2 linked regions of the Verrucomicrobium spinosum DSM 4136 = JCM 18804 genome follow. The protein of the gene in region 1 interacts with the protein of each later gene in a pairwise test. Links are inferred from orthologs where the notes say so. Each region holds a gene or a part of one and is shown in the gene's direction. Other genes may lie near its edges.

The links. The genes of interacting proteins can lie anywhere in the genome.
Region 2: the proteins of VSP_RS10420 (region 1) and VSP_RS26675 interact in binary tests that used the Escherichia coli proteins (3 or more experiments, as listed by UniProt). The link is inferred for Verrucomicrobium spinosum DSM 4136 = JCM 18804 from one-to-one orthologs.

What each region holds. Positions count from the first base shown.
Region 1 is NZ_ABIZ01000001.1:2,563,218-2,568,526, forward strand. The notes cover bases 995-3,730. They hold VSP_RS10420 (iron-sulfur cluster scaffold-like protein), read left to right. Parts: upstream 995-1,980; coding sequence 1,981-2,481; downstream 2,482-3,730. Other genes in these bases: VSP_RS10415 (rhodanese-like domain-containing protein), read left to right, coding at 1,233-1,832; sufT (putative Fe-S cluster assembly protein SufT), read left to right, coding at 2,778-3,335; purT (formate-dependent phosphoribosylglycinamide formyltransferase), read left to right, coding at 3,547-3,730. Outside these bases: pssA (CDP-diacylglycerol--serine O-phosphatidyltransferase), read right to left, coding at 100-993; more of purT, read left to right, coding at 3,731-4,734; VSP_RS10435 (hypothetical protein), read left to right, coding at 5,015-5,309. UniProt on the Escherichia coli protein: A scaffold on which IscS assembles Fe-S clusters. Exists as 2 interconverting forms, a structured (S) and disordered (D) form. The D-state is the preferred substrate for IscS.
Region 2 is NZ_ABIZ01000001.1:6,534,596-6,540,079, reverse strand. What follows is about bases 906-3,816. They hold VSP_RS26675 (cysteine desulfurase family protein), read left to right. Parts: upstream 906-1,730; coding sequence 1,731-2,903; downstream 2,904-3,816. Other genes in these bases: VSP_RS40100 (DUF2062 domain-containing protein), read right to left, coding at 3,713-3,816; VSP_RS26670 (peptidoglycan recognition protein family protein), read right to left, coding at 2,900-3,625; VSP_RS26680 (hypothetical protein), read left to right, coding at 1,342-1,590; VSP_RS26685 (ISAs1-like element ISVsp18 family transposase), read left to right, coding at 906-1,248. Outside these bases: vccA (Verru_Chthon cassette protein A), read left to right, coding at 1-60; more of VSP_RS26685, read left to right, coding at 70-905; more of VSP_RS40100, read right to left, coding at 3,817-4,324; VSP_RS26660 (P-II family nitrogen regulator), read left to right, coding at 4,426-4,764; VSP_RS26655 (undecaprenyl-diphosphate phosphatase), read right to left, coding at 4,860-5,484. UniProt on the Escherichia coli protein: Master enzyme that delivers sulfur to a number of partners involved in Fe-S cluster assembly, tRNA modification or cofactor biosynthesis. Catalyzes the removal of elemental sulfur from cysteine to produce alanine.

The sequences.
Region 1 (5,309 bases):
TGCGTCAGTCAGTGCCGAGGGCTGAGGAGGGGCTCAGGCCGGGAGTCTGGTGTCTGGACTTTGGACCTGTCTCAAGTAGCGGGTTTCACTTTTCACTCGTTACTTATCACTTTTCACTCGGGCTACGGCTTCTGTCTCGCTGTTGAAGGTGTTTCCCTCGCCGTCGGTTTCGATTTCCCCATCGCTGGTGTCTTCGATCTCGCGGCGCCATTTGCGGGATATCCAGGGACGGACGAGGCCGTAAAGAAGGTAGGAGACAAAGAGGACGGTGGGCATCCACTGCCAGGCCTTCACGGTGAAAGCGAGGACGATGATGCTGATGAGCACCCAGTGGAAGGAGCGACGTGTGCGCCAGTTGATGGACTTGAAGCTGGGGTACTCCAGGCTGCTGACCATGAGGTAGGAGAGCAGAACCATGAGGGCGGGCAGGGTGTACTTCCACTTTCCGATTTCGCGGTCCATGCCGTCCAACCACATGAGGGTCATCGTGAGCGAGACGATGACGCCAGCCGCGGCCGGAATGGGGCAGCCGCGAAAGGAGGTGGAAGACTTTTTCCCAGTTTCAGTCTCGATGGCCGCCAAACAGTTGAACCGTGCGAGTCGCATGGCACCGCAGACGAGGTAGATGCAGGCAATGAGCCAGCCGAGCCCGCTGAACGTTTTCTCAAACTCAGCCAGCACAATGTCGTGCACCAGGAGCGCGGGTGCCATGCCGAAGGAGACGATGTCCGCCAGGGAGTCAAACTCACGGCCGAAGTCAGAACTCTGACCGCTGAGACGGGCCAGGCGGCCATCGAGGAGGTCGAACAAACAGGCGACAAGGATGAACCCAATGGCCCACATGTACCGCTGATGACCAGTGTCCGGCTGGAAACGGCCGACAATATGGAGGATGGCCATGAACCCGCAGAGGAGGTTCCCTGCCGTCATGAGATTTGGCAGAACGTAAATGCGAGGTTCGCGGTCGCGATCGTCGGTGGGGGACGTGGACATGGTGGCCGCGACTGTAGCGCGTTTTTTTGACAGGATTGACAAGATTTTTAAGAGATTAACAAGATGGAGGCGGGGGGGCGCCTGGTTGAGTCGCCCAAAAGTGGGCTGTTGAGACGCTTTGCTGGTTTGGGTCCGCTTCTCGCTGGTTTAGGGCAGCTCCCAACCAGCCCACTTGCGCTGTCTCAACTTCCCCCTCCCCAGTTGCCTCTTTGGCGTGACGGGCGTAAGGTCTTTCTATAATGAGCACCGCGACTGTCGCCGATCCTGTTTCCTCTGATGTTGTAGCTGAGCTGCCGCCGCTGAGCGGGGCAACCAAGATGGGAGCGCTGCTGGAATCCTACCCGGGGGCGCAGCGGGCACTCTTTGCGAAGTATCACATCGGCGGATGCCGGAGTTGCGGCTTCCAGCCGGGGGAGACGCTGGCGGAGGTGTGTGCCCGCAACGAAAACATTCCGGTCGAGGAGGCCGTTGCCTTCATTCAGGAAAGTTACCAGAGCGATGCAAGCCTGCAAATCACCCCAGAGGACTTGGTGAAGCTGCGCGAGGTGAGCCCGAACACGAAGCTGCTGGATGTGCGCTCCCGCGAGGAGCACGAGGCGGTGGCCATCCCCGGCTCTCATCTGGTCTCGCAGGAACTCATTCAGGTGATCTTTGACCAGTGGAACAAGACCGACCCTGTGGTGATCTATGACCACCAGGGAAACAGTGCGATGGATGCGGCCGCGTACTTCCTGGGTCATGGCTTCGTGGAGACGAAGTGCCTGAAGGGCGGGATCGATGCCTACAGCCTGGATGTGGACCCCAGCATCCCGCGGTATCGCTTGGAAATCGAGGACTAGGCGGGGGCTTTTTTGACAGGATTAACAAGATTTTTTGAAAATTAACAAGATGGGAGCTTTGGACGGATAGGTGGGCGGCAGGTAGAGATTGATCTGCCCCCGTCATGTCTTCTGTCTTTGGTCTTCCCGTCTCTTGTCTCCACTGACTATGAACGAAGAAGTTTTGCAGGACGCTCTGGCCAACCCCCAGAATGTGGGGGAGATCCCGGATGCGGATGCTGTGGGCACCGTGGGCAGCCCAGACTGTGGGGACATGGTGCGCATGTGGATCAAATACAAGGAGCAGGACGGCAAGAAGGTCATCGACAAGGCGACTTTCCAGAGCTTCGGCTGCCAGACGGCGATCGCGGTTGCGAGTCTGGCGACTCAGCTCATCAAGGGCAAGACGCGGGAGGAGGCGCTCGATCTGAGTGCTGAAGAACTCTCCAAGCCGCTCGGGCCTCTGCCGCCGATGAAGATCCACTGTGGGCAGATGGTGGAAGGGGCTCTGAAGGCGGCCCTGGAAGCGGAAACGGCAGAGAAAGCCCACGTGCGCCCTGAGGCGTCCCCAACGGCGAACGCTCCCGTAGAACAAGCTCCGACACTGCACGATGCCCTGGCAGCGGCCGGCAAAAAGCAGGCTGCCAAGATTAAGATCGTGAAGTTCTAGTCCTGTGGGGCGAACTGCCACGTTTTCAACTTGAGCGTTGTAGGGCAGGCGCTCTGCCTGGCTCGCACTGCCGCCTCCGCCCCCGGAATCGGCTGCGGACATTCATGCGACGACCGTTCCGCCGTCGGCCGCGTATTCATATGCTGAATTCGATCTGCCCGCTCGGGATGCACCGGTCATCAGGCCAGAAGCTGTGCTACCACTTTTCACCTTTTACTTTTTACTTTTCACTGGTTCGCAGCTTCTTAGAGGTCCAAGCAGCCCGCCCCCATTCTTTTCCCTCCCCCTCTATTGCCATGCACACTGATATTGACCTGAATCGAGAAGTTGAAGCCATCCAGATCCCGAGTGGGGACGCCATCCGCCTGCCGGCAGGGACGCGGGTGATCATCACCCAGTCTCTTGGCGGCACCTACACGGTGGCGACTGACCACGGGTTGGCCCGTATCTCGGCCAAGGATGCTGATGCGTTGGGGATCGACCCAGAGGAGGACAAAAAGCAGGAGACGCAGAGCTCCTCGAACATCCCGGGAGATGCGAGCGACCTGGAGATGCAGGTCTGGCAGCAGCTCCGCGGAGTCTATGATCCCGAAATCCCGGTGAACATCGTGGACTTGGGCCTGGTGTATGATTGTGCTGTGAGCAACGACGAAGAAGGCAAGATCAAAGCCCTCGTAAAGATGACACTCACTGCCCCCGGCTGCGGCATGGGCCCTACGATCGCAGCCGATGCCCAGGCTCGCATCATGACCATCGAGCACATGGACGATGCCGCCGTGGAACTCGTCTGGGATCCAGCATGGAACCAGAGCATGATCTCCGAGGAGGGGAAAATGAAGTTGGGGATGATCTGAGGCGCAGTGCGCCTCGAAAGCAAAAAGGGGTTAGTAAAAAGTGAAAAGTGGAAGGGTTGCGCTGCAACTCCTCGGCTTTTTTGTTTGGCGCAGGCTAGGAGAGGTTTGGACCTGTGAGCACCTTCGCAGGTTGTCCCTCGACTTTTTACTTTTTACTTTTTACTTTTCACTCATCGTTCCTCCCCTCCCTAACACTCCCGTTTTCTCACACATGTCCTCTCCGAGTATCGGCACCCCCTTCACCTCTTCCGCAACCCGTGTTCTCATGCTTGGCTCAGGAGAGCTGGGCAAGGAGGTGGTGATTGAGTTGCAGCGGTTCGGGTGTGAGGTGATCGCGGTGGATTCGTATGCGAATGCCCCGGCCATGCAGGTGGCGGACAGGGCGCACGTTGTCTCCATGCTAGATGCGGAGGCGCTGCGGGCGGTGCTGGTAACGGAGAAGCCGAATCTGATCGTGCCTGAGGTGGAGGCGATTGCCACGGATGTTTTGGTCGAGCTGGAGGCGGAGGGGTACAAGGTGGTGCCGACGGCACGGGCGGCGAAGCTGACGATGAATCGTGAAGGCATCCGCCGTCTGGCGACGGAGGAGCTGGGGCTCCGCTCCTCGCCGTACAAGTTTGCCGCGACGGAGGAGGAATTCCGCGCGGCGGTGGCAGAGATCGGCATGCCCTGTGTGGTGAAGCCGATCATGAGCAGCTCTGGCAAGGGGCAGAGCGTGGTGCGCAGCGAGGCCGATCTGGCCTATTCCTGGAAGTACGCTCAAGAAGGCGGTCGCGCTGGCAAGGGCAAGGTCATCGTGGAAGGCTTTGTGGACTTTGACTATGAAATTACCATGCTGACGGTGCGCCACGCCGGCGGCACGTCCTTCTGCGAGCCCATCGGGCACCTGCAGATCGACGGGGACTACCGTGAGAGCTGGCAACCGCAGCCGATGACCGTGGCGGCACTGGCGGAGTCCAAGCGCATCGCGGAGGCCATCACCACCGCTCTGGGCGGGTGGGGCATCTTCGGCGTGGAGCTCTTTGTGAAGGATGACGTGGTGTGGTTCAGCGAGGTCTCCCCGCGGCCGCATGACACGGGACTGGTGACGATTATTTCCCAAGACCTGAGCGAGTTTGCGCTTCATGCCCGCGCCATCCTTGGGCTGCCGATCCCCAATATTGCCCAGCACGGGCCCAGTGCCTCCGCAGTGATCCTGGTGGAAGGTCATTCCAAGGACGTGCAGTTCGGCAATCTCACGGCCGCGCTCAGTGAGCCAGACACGGCCCTGCGTCTCTTTGGCAAGCCCGAGGTCAAGGGCAAGCGCCGTATGGGCGTGGTGGCGGCGCGGGCGGAGAGCATCGAGGCGGCACGGGAGAAGGCTCGCAATGCAGCGGGAGCGGTGGACGTGCGGTTGTGATATCAGGGAGAGCTTGCGCTGGAGACCCCGGCGCAAGTGCCCGTAGGGTATCCTTATTCACAATCGACGTCGTTTGCTGCTGCGTTGACATGACGGAGGATCGACAAGACTCAGCAACGGGCAAAGTCCGGCCGATATCGGTCTGGACGAAAGCAGATCCCCGACGAGATGCCCAGTTCTCCGGGCTGAATCAGGCTCCCATTCACATGCTGTGGGCAGGGCTGTGTTTTCCGGTGCCGTGGGTTGACGACAGCACTGCGGATGGGTAAGTGAGCGGACTGTGTCGAGCTATCTATGGAGCACGCCTGAAGTGATTGTGGGTCTCTCGCGAGAGCGGTTTGGCGTGGAGATTGCCCTGCAACTCTGGAATGAGCTGCAAAAGAAGCCGGTGGGGGAAGGGATGCGGCACTCGCATCGAGACTACTGCGGTATCGGCCTGTTGAAGACGGAGTCGGGGGTAGGGCTGTTCGAGATCTGTGATGGAGATGGCTTTCAGAAGGTGCACTGGACCCATATCGATTCGTTTGTGAGGTACTGGGCAGAACAGTCTGACCATGGACTCTGCGGAGCGGATC
Region 2 (5,484 bases), 4.0 Mb from region 1 along the record:
CAGGGGCACTCGCCAGGGCTTACGCATCTAGTTTTTACAAAGCACGTGGAAATTAGTTAAGATGTGTGAATGAAGTGGGGCATGTCTTCCGCCTCTGCATCTCCTGACAGCAATCTTCGTGAAGTTTTTCAGAGCATTGATGACTGGAGGGTGCAGCGTACCCAGCGACATGATCTGGCCGACATCCTGGTGATTGCCACCTGCGCCATGCTGTGCGGTCAGGGGCATTACACCCATATGGAAGCCTTCGGCAATCTGAAGCGCACTTGGTTGGAGAGCTTTCTTGCCCTGCCCAACGGCATTCCCAGTCACGACACGTTCCGTAAAGTCTTCAGCCTGCTTGATCCCAAGCGCTTCATGGAAGCCTTCAGTCTCTGGACCCAAGGTGTATTGCGCCAACTCTCCAGCGAGGGGCTTGAGAGCGGTCTCAAAGGGGTGATCGCCATTGATGGAAAGGCACTGCGCGGGGCCGTCGACAAAGGGCAGGCACCTGCGGTCATCGTGGGGGCTTGGGCCAGTGAATTGAGCCTGTGCCTTGGACAGGTCAAGGTTGCTGACAAGAGCAATGAGATTGGCGCGATGCCGGAGTTGTTGGAAATGCTGGCGTTGAAAGGCTGCATCGTGACCATCGACGCCATGGGCTGCCAGAGGGAGGTGGCCAGGAAAATCATCCAGCAAAAGGGGGACTACATCCTGGCCCTCAAAAGCAACCAGGAAAGCCTCCATCAACAGGTCAGCCACTATTTGGACACGGGGGAGGACCTGGCCAGGGCAGAAGGCAACTTTCATCAAGAGGAAAGCGATGGGCACGGCCGGCATGAAGTGCGTCGCTGTTGGGTGAGTGAGGAAGTGGAATGCTGGCTGCAGGGGGCAGAAAAGTGGGCGGGACTGCGCAGCGTGGCTGCGGTGGAATGCGAGCGCACCGTGGCGGGTCAGACCACGGTGCAAAGGCGTTACTTCATCAGCAGTTTGAAAGCCGATGCCGCGCTCATTGCAGCCTCAGTACGCGCTCACTGGGGGATTGAAAACTCGCTGCACTGGGTTCTAGATGTGACCTTTGGCGAAGATGAGAGCCGGTCTAGAAGCGGTTACAGCGCGGAGAATCTGGCCACCCTTCGACGCCTGACTCATGCAATGATCAAGCGAGAGAACCCAAACTCCAAAAAATCGGTCAACCAACGCAGATTCGAAGCCGGACTCAGTACAGACTATCTCCAAACCTTGCTTGGAGTAAATTTAGATGCGTAAGCCCTGGGGCACTCGCTGACAGGAGACAATGTCAAGGAGCGTCCCTATGCGGGGCTGTATCCCCGGCTCACGACAAAGTCCAACACGTACACCGTGCATTACAAAGTGCAGGCGCTGCAGCAGGCGGCCCGCTCCCGTGGCACCTCGGAAACGGCTTGGGGCACCTGGGAGGAGGGGCGCGATCTGGTGGTCTCTGAGTCTCGCGGCTCCACCACCATTGAGCGGTATGTTGATCCATCGGACCCCGCCCTGCCTGACTTCACCGATCCTGCTCATGCCGACGCCACTCTGGACCCTTACTACCGTTTCCGGGTGATTGGGACAAAGCGTTTCACGCCTTGATCAGGATGGCCGCGGGCAATGCGCTAACTGCGGGTTGGTTCTCGTCACGCGCGATTCATCGCTCACTTCCAATACGATGTGACCCAACCGCCTCCGTATTTCACTTGCCCACGTATCCTCCTATGGGGGAAGATGGGCCTATGATTTATCTCGACTCGAATGCAACCACCCAGACCGATCCACGGGTGGTTGAGGCCATGATGCCGTTCCTGACGAAGCATTTTGCCAACCCTTCCTCCGGGCATGCTGGAGGCAGATTCGTGCACAAGGCGGTGGAACATGCGCGGGAGCAGGTTGCCGCACTCATCGATTGTGAACCCAATGAGCTGATCTTCACCAGTGGCGGCACCGAGGCTAACAATGCCGCGCTGGCATCCGCCCTGACCCTGCAACAGCCGCGCAAGACCCACTTGATCATCTTCAAGACGGAGCACTCCTCCGTGCTTGAACCTGCCCGCCGTTGGACGGAAGAGGGCCGTTCTGCCAGTTTCCTGGATGTGAATCGCGAAGGAGTGCCCATGATTCGGGAGCTGAAAAGCTGTACGCGTTCCGGTCAGACGGCGCTGGTGAGCATGATGTGGGCGAACAACGAAACCGGAGTCATCGGCCCGATCGAGGAATCTGCGGAACTCGTGCATTCCAACGGTGCGATGTTCCACAGCGATGCCGTGCAGGCGGTGGGCAAGATCCCAGTATCGGTCAAGAAAATCCCCGTGGACTACCTTAGCCTCAGCGGTCACAAGTTTCATGCGCCCAAGGGCATCGGAGCTCTCTTTATCAGCAAGCGGGTGCGTTTTCGCCCCTGGATGCTGGGAGGCGGCCAGGAGTTCGGCCGACGCTCTGGAACAGAAAACGTCCCACACATTGTGGGGTTGGGCAAGGCGGCCGAACTGATGCTGGAGCATCTGCGTGACGACGGAGCTGCCAAAGTGGCCGCCATGCGAGACGCCTTTGAGAATCGCATTCTGGCTGAAGTCCCCGGCACGGAGGTCAATGGCAGTCGGGAGTTTCGTGTCCCTGGTACCTCCAGTCTCTTTTTTCCAGGGGTGGATGCCGCCGGGCTGTTGATCCTTCTCGATGATCGCGGCGTTGCGTGCTCGGAAGGATCTGCCTGTCACGCTGAAACGCTGCGTCCCTCGCACGTGTTATGCGCCATGGGATTCACGGAGGAACGCCTCGGTGGGACCTTGCGATTCTCCTTCTCCCGCATGAACACTGCGGAGGAGGCAGTCATTGCAGCGGGGAAGGTGATCGAATGTGTGGCAAAACTGAAATCCCTCAACGTGGAGGGACCCGTCAAGATGAGCGCTTAGATCCTCGGCACCGGGCCGGGTACGAGGCGGGAGTAGTGCGCCTCCACCCGGCTCAAGAACCAGCGCCAGTTCCGTCCGGGGCGACCGTTGTCGAGCAGGAAGTGCGGGCAGTTTTTATTGGGCGGATTCAGACCCTGCCGGGGCCAGTGATAATGGGGGACGACATTCCGCAGCGGAATCTGGTGCTCCATCATGAGGAAGGCGGTCAGCTTGGCGGTGTTGTCTATCGTGCGGGCCAGGTCGTTGCCCCGGTGTTCACACATCTCGATGCCGATGCTGTAGTTGTTGCCCGGTCCGTCGAAGTCCGCGTGCTCCCCCTGCTCATTGGTGGGAAGATGCTGGATGGCGACATTGTCCTGCACAGTGAAGTGCCAGGTCAGGAACCCAATCCGGTTGCCCCCTCTGCGCTTGGGTGCACGCAATGCTCCTCTTTTGAGCGCCAGAGCGTGGTTGTAGGCATTGCCTGTGTAGTTCTGGGTGGAGTGAATGGTGATGAACTGGGGGTTCATGCGCCGGAAGGTCTTACGACCTGCCGTACCTTTGGTGATCATGTCCTGCTGGAGGCGGACTTCCTGCAGCATGCCTACTGGCAGAACCTTCCGTTCCACCGGTACCGGCCCCAGCCGTCCCTCCCAGCCAGTCACGCGCGGGCTGGTGCTCTCACAGCCCAGGAGGACGGCAATCAGCACCGCCAGACAGAGAAGAGGAGGAAGTAATCTCATGCAGTGTAATATCCATAGATGTAACGCATCCTCACCGTGTGACAAGGGGGGCTTATCACGGGAATGGTGTGTAAGGTTGGAGATTCATCATCGACGGCCCCGGGAATTCCCTGAGCTGCCATCGATTTCGTCATCATCGTCCTTCACCCGGCGGTGAGTCAGTGTGAGCAGCAGATCCCAAAGGACGAAGGCCACCGCGTAGCCAGCAAATGCCAGCACGATGCCAGCGACCGATCCACCGATGTAGAGTGAGGCGGCCCAAGGCTTAAGTTGGGCAAAGAAGTTCCAGAACCCCGTGGCTTCGTCCAGGATTCGCTTGAGATCCTTCCAGTCCAAAGGGGGGGGATTGCCCAGATGCAGCTTGTGGCTCAACCAGTTGCCGAACTCGATTTCCCACCAGGCTATGGGAGGCATGGTGACGGGATTGCTGATCCAGCAGGCCACGATGGCGATGGGAATGTTGACTCGAAACAAGGCGGCCAGCAGCGCCGCCAGAGGCATCTGCCCGGGGATGATCAGCATGTTGACGAACAGGCCGATCGCGAGGCCGCCGGCGAAACTGTGCCGGGTGGGTTTCCACACGGTCTTGTCCAAAAAGTGCAATGCGAACCATTTGCGAAGGCGGCTTTGCTTGAGCTTCCGCGGATGGCGGAACCTCTTGTAGAGACGCAGAACAAATCTTCGGTAGTGCAGGTGCATGAAGAAGGGGGCGGTGACGGAAGATGTCCGTAAAATCAATGATTCTTTTGGCTTGATTGCGGGGGGGTGACCCGCTTAAACCTCAACAACATCTCACCGCCATGAAGAAAATCGAAGCCATCATCAAACCGCACAAGTTCGAGGAAGTCCAGGAAGCGCTCCGTGAGGCGGGAGTATTCGGGATGACCGTGACGGAGGTCAAGGGCTTCGGCAGACAGCGGGGGCATACGGAAATCTATCGCGGCAGCGAGTACACCGTGGACTTTGTTCCCAAGACCAAGATCGAGATCCTTACTACGGACGAACAGCTTCCCGGCATCATCCAGACTATCATTGAATCTGCCAAAACGGGAAAGGTGGGGGACGGCAAGATTTTCATCTATGAAATCGAAGATGTGCTGCGCATCCGGACGAATGAGCACGGAGTAGATGCCCTCTGATTTGCCCTTCCCGCTCTGAGCCGGTCCCAGTCTCTCACGGCCTACAGGCCCTCCCACTGGAGGGCCTGTTTTATTTAGACCGAGCCAAACGCTGGTCAGCGTGCCAGCCAGAGCAGCAACACCCCTCCGAGGGCGACCCGGTAGATGGCGAAGCCGTTGAAGGTGTGGCTCTGGACGAAGCGGATCAGCCAGCGCACCACCACAAAAGCGGAAACGGCAGCGGCGATGAAGCCCAAGCCGACATGAAACCAGTTCAGGGTGGCAAACTCGCCATCCTTCAGGGCCTTCAGAATCTCATAGCCGCCCGCCGCCAGGAGGGTTGGGACGCCGAGCAGGAATGAGAACTCTGTGGCCACAGGGCGGGACAGCCCCATCATCAGGGCGATCATGATGGTGGCACCGGAGCGGGAGGCTCCTGGGAAAACCATTGCGATCAACTGACCTAAGGCCACCCCGATAACAATGGGCCAGGTAAGCGAATCCGACAGCACGCGGCGCTTGCAGATGGCTTCCACGCCAAAGATGACGAACCCGCCGATCAACGTGGCCCAAGCCACGGGCCGGGCGTCCTCTGGGAGTTCCAGCCCTAGTTTTTTCATGGCCATGCCAGCCACGCAGGTGATCATGAACGCCGTACCCAGTTTCATGAGGAGGTCGCGGTTCTCCGCCTTGCCCAGGCCGAAGGCCATGCCGCTGAACTTTTTCCAGAAGAGGGGGACC